One region of the Kitasatospora sp. MAP12-44 genome, then DNA from elsewhere that is predicted to be linked to it. Evidence: predicted binding sites of a transcription regulator. Region 1 holds the regulator's gene; the other holds the start of a gene.
What was found. The regulator HrcA, encoded in region 1, represses chaperone genes, less so after heat shock. The targets are predictions, from matches to a motif close to TTNGCACTCNGNNNNNCNGAGTGCNAA.
Positions count from the first base shown of each region.

Region 2: a site for HrcA is predicted at 947-973, ahead of P3T34_RS23370 (FmdB family zinc ribbon protein). Genes of this name have one in related genera too.

Region 1 is NZ_JARZAE010000004.1:2,836,894-2,839,282, forward strand. It holds gene dnaJ (molecular chaperone DnaJ) at 1-595, opposite strand, end outside; gene hrcA (heat-inducible transcriptional repressor HrcA) at 687-1,847, opposite strand; gene htpX (zinc metalloprotease HtpX) at 2,091-2,389, shown strand, end outside.
Region 2 is NZ_JARZAE010000004.1:4,992,669-4,995,057, forward strand. It holds gene P3T34_RS23365 (hypothetical protein) at 1-124, opposite strand, end outside; gene P3T34_RS23370 (FmdB family zinc ribbon protein) at 576-935, opposite strand; gene P3T34_RS23375 (MFS transporter) at 1,099-2,389, opposite strand, start outside.

The DNA.
Region 1 (2,389 bases):
GGGTCGGCACGACGGTGCCGAAGCCCTGGCACTGCGGGCAGGGGCGCGAGGTCATGACCTGGCCCAGGAAGGACCGGGTGACCTGGGAGACCTCGCCCTTGCCGCGGCACATGTCACAGGTCTGCGCGGAGGTGCCGGGGGCGGCACCCTCACCGCTGCAGGTGGTGCAGGTGACGGCCGTGTCGACCTGGAGTTCCTTGGTCGTGCCGAAGGTGGCCTCGTCCAGGGTGATCTCCAGGCGGATCATGGCGTCCTGGCCGCGCCGGGTGCGCGACCGGGGGCCGCGCTGGCCTGAGGCGGCGCCGAAGAAGGCGTCCATGATGTCGGAGAAGCCGAAGCCGGCCGCGCCCGCGCCGAAGCCGCCACCGCCGCCGTTGGGCGACAGCGGGTCGCCGCCGAGGTCGTAGACCTGCCGCTTCGCGGGGTCGGAGAGCACCTCGTAGGCGGCGTTGATCTCCTTGAACCGCTCCTGAGTCTTCGGGTCCGGGTTGACGTCCGGGTGCAGTTCACGCGCGAGGCGCCGGAACGCCTTCTTGATCTCGTCCTGCCCCGCATCCCGTCGGACGCCGAGTACCGCGTAGTAGTCCGTGGCCACCAAATGCTCCGCTTGTTCCGCCTCTAGAAGGTGCTGCGACTGGTCCGGACGCGCCCAGGTGAGCCCGCCCGCATCACTATCTCTACTGCCTCTACGATTCGGCCAGGATCTGGCCCACGTACCGTGCCACCGCTCGCACCGCCCCCATTGTGCCCGGATAGTCCATCCGGGTGGGGCCGATCACACCCAGTTTTGCCACGCTCTCATCGCCCGAACCGTAACCGACGGAGACGACCGAGGTGGAATTCAGGCCCTCGTACTCGTTCTCCCGGCCGATCCGGACGGTCATCCCGGCGTCGGCGGTCTCACCCAGCAGGCGCAGCAGCACCACCTGCTCCTCCAGCGCCTCGAGCACCGGCTGGATGGTGAGCGGGAAGTCATGGCCGAATCTGGTCAGGTTGGCGGTGCCGGCCAGCATGATCCGTTCCTCGTTCTGCTCCACCAGCGATTCGAAGAGGGTGGAGAGGATCGTGGTGACGATCGGACGGTCGACCGCCTCGAAGGAGGACGGGAGGTCCTCCACCAGGGCCGGGACGTCCGGGAAGCGCCGGCCGCCGGCCTGGGCGTTGAGCCGGGCCCGCAGGTCAGCCAGGGTGGTCTCGCCCACCGGACCCGGGCAGTCGACGATCCGCTGCTCGACCCGGCCGGTGTTGGTGATCAGCACCAGCATGACCTTGCTCGGCGCCAGCGCCAGCAGCTCGACGTGCCGGACGGTGGACCTGGTCAGCGACGGGTACTGGACGACCGCGACCTGCCGGGTCAGCTGCGCGAGCAGCCGGACCGTACGGGCCACCACGTCGTCCAGGTCGACCGCGCCGTCCAGGAAGTGGCGGATGGCGCGCCGCTCCGGCGCGCTCATCGGTTTCACCTCGGCCAGCCGGTCGACGAAGAGCCGGTAGCCCTTGTCGGTGGGGATCCGGCCCGCACTGGTGTGCGGCTGGTGGATGTAGCCGTCCTCTTCGAGGGTGGCCATGTCATTGCGGACCGTGGCCGGCGAGACACCCAGGTTGTGGCGCTCGACCAGGGCCTTGGAGCCGACCGGCTCCTCGGTCCCGACGTAGTCCTGCACGATGGCGCGCAGCACGGCGAGCTTGCGCTCGTCGAGTTGGCGGACCTCCAGGCGGCCGGCGTCGAGCAGGTGGCTGGTGTCCAGGCGACTGGTGCGGGCGGGCGTGACACGGGGGCCCGAAGGTCCGTCGGATGTGGACGACCGGCCGGGCGGGCGGGGGTCGGACTCTGCTTCATCGAACATGGCACGCACCTCCCTCTTCGCACGTTGTCCTGGTACCCAGGTCTTGTGGTGTCCTGTGACGGGTTTGGCACTCGGGCGAGCCGAGTGCCAGAACCGTACCTGCCAGTGTAAGGCCCGGGTCCGTCAGCAGGAACGCCCTGTCCCTGGATGCCGCGCGGATCACTTCCGGGCACGGGTGGTGCCTGCGGGGGAACTAAGTGGCAGCATCGACAGCAACCGAGAGTGATTTCCAGAGGAGCAGCCATGTCGGCATCAGGTCCCCACACCCGCTTCGCCCCCGACCGCGGGCTGACGGGGCGGATGGTCACCACCATGTTCCTGATCGGTCTGCTCTACGTGGGCTTCACCGGTGTGCTGATCGTCCTGCTGAAGGGAGCCTGGCCGCTGATCGTGCTGCTGTCCGGCGGCCTGTTCATCGCCCAGTTCTGGTTCAGCGACAAGATCACCGAGCGGGCGATGGGCGCCCGGCCGGTCACCCCCGAGCAGTACCCGCAGCTGCACGGCACCATTGACCGCCTCTGCGCGCTGGCCGACATGCCGAA
Region 2 (2,389 bases), 2.2 Mb from region 1:
GCGTGCTCGTCTGCGCGCTCGTCGGGGCGGCCGGTGCGGGCAGGCCGGGTCTCAGCGGCCCTACGGCGACCACGGTGGCGGCCGCGAGCAGCCCGGTGACCAGCACCCCGGGTCGGTGCCGCATGGCCTGCCGAACGCGATACCTGCCGCCGCTGCCGCGACGGATCGGCCGGAACTCCGGGACCCGGCTCCGGGGCGGGACCGCCGACGCCGACCTCGGCGCCGGCGGGTGCGCATGACGAGCACCCGCGCAGGACGCGCTGGGCACGGCGGGGGAGCAAGCGGGATCTGGGGTCAGCGTCCTGGTGGTCATGAGCTCCGGCACCGCCTCTGCGAACGGGGAGAACTGCTTGCCGGATCAGCTTGCGCGGAGAATCGGGCGCCGCACATACCCCGCCGATTTCCTGTGGATAACCGTGGGGTTGTGGACAACGAGCGCACCCACCTGGCCTAACCGCGACCCAGGCGCCAGGCGCCAGGCAGCAAGCGACAAGCAGCAGAGGAGCACGGGAACGGCAAAAGGCCCCGCGCGCCCCCGTCCGGGGATGCAAGGGGCCTGAAGCAGGACCGGTCAGTCAGCTCGCCGAAGCGGTACCGCCCGAGCTGGACGAGCCGGACGAGCTGGAAGAGCTCGACGAGGACCCGGACGACGACGCACCGGCCGAAGCCGGCGCAGCCGAGCCGCCGGAGCTCGACGACGAGTCCCCGCCCGTCTTCGCGCCGCCGGCCGCACCCGAGGTCACGGAGCTGCTGGAGGACGAGCGGCTGTCGGTCCGGTAGAAGCCGGAGCCCTTGAAGACCACGCCCACGGCGGAGAAGACCTTGCGCAGCCGACCCTCGCATTGCGGGCATACGGTCAGGGCCTCGTCGGTGAACTTCTGCACCGCCTCAAGGCCGTTGCCGCACTCGGTGCACTGGTACTGGTACGTGGGCACTTGTCTTCCTCCTGGCACTCTCGCCTGATGAGTGCTAACGACGGTCCATGATGCGGCATTCCGGCGCATCAGTCCAGCGCCGCCGTGGTCGGCCCCGGCGGCGCCGTCACCAGCCCACCCTCAGATGGCATTCTCAGAGCTCGGCGCCGACTCGGCGCCGGTTTCAGTGCTCGGCCACCCCGGCGAGACGCTGGGCGCCGGCCGCGCTCATCGCAACGGTACGGGTGCGCGCCCCCGGAGCGACCAGCAGCCGCCGCAAAGTGACCAGCGCCACCAGCCCGAGCCCCGCGCCCGCGACCGGGACCAGGAAGCCGGCCCAGGGCCCGTTGGCGTCGATCAGCTGCCCGGCGACCGTCGAGCCGATCGCCAGTCCAAGACCGATGGCGCCGGTCAGCCAGGTGAAGGCCTCCGTCTTGGCGCCGTCCGCGACCAGCGTTTCGACCAGCGTGTACCCGGTGATCAGGGTGGGCGCGATGGCCAGGCCGCAGACCAGGCCGGCCAGCGCCAGCGAGGTCAGGTTCGGCATCGCCCAGAGCGTCGAGCAGCCCAGCACCAGCAGCGTGTAGCTGCCGAGCATCCGCTGTCGCGCCGAGCGCCGCCAGGCGACCATCCCGTACAGCACGCCGGCCAGCATCGAGCCGCCGGCGAAGATCCCGTACACCGTGCCGCTGACCCCGGCCTGGCCCTCGGCCTGGGCGAAGGCCGTCACCGAGACCTGCATGGCCCCGAAGACGGTGCCGACGCCCAGGAACGAGCCGGCCAGCAGCCGGACGCCGGGGGAGGCCAGCGCGGACACCCGCTGGGCGCCGGGCACCCGCGGGTGCCGTGCGGGCGCCGTGCGGCGCTGCGCGGCGAAGGCCAGTCCGCCGACCAGGGTGAGCGCGGCCTCGGCGACCAGCCCGGCCGCCGGCGCGATGCCGGTGGCGATGGCGGTGGCGAGCACCGGGCCGACCACGAAGGTGAACTCGTCGGTGACCGACTCGAAGGCGAACGCGGTGTTCAGGTGGGCCGGGGGCTGGTCCGACAGCCTGGCCACCCAACGGGCCCGGACCATCGCGCCGATCTGCGGCACGGTGGCCCCGGCGGGGGCGGCGGCCAGGAAGAGCGTCCAGACCGGTGCGTGCCCCAGCGCCAGCGCGATCAGCGCGCCGACCGAGACCGCGTGCACCAGCACGCTCGGCACCAGGACGGCGGCCTGCCCGAAGCGGTCGGCCAGTCGGCCGGACTGCGGTCCGACCAGGGCCTGGGCCACGGCGGAGACCGCCGCGACCGAGCCGGCGATGCCGTAGGAGCCCTGGGTGTCGAAGACCAGGAGCACGATGCCCAGGCTCAGCATGGCGAAGGGCAGGCGCGCCGCGAAGGCGGGGGCCAGAAACGTCCACGCGCCCGGGGTGCGGAGCAGCGTGAGATACCCGACGCGGGTGGGTACTGCGGGGTTTTCGACCGTTCGGCGG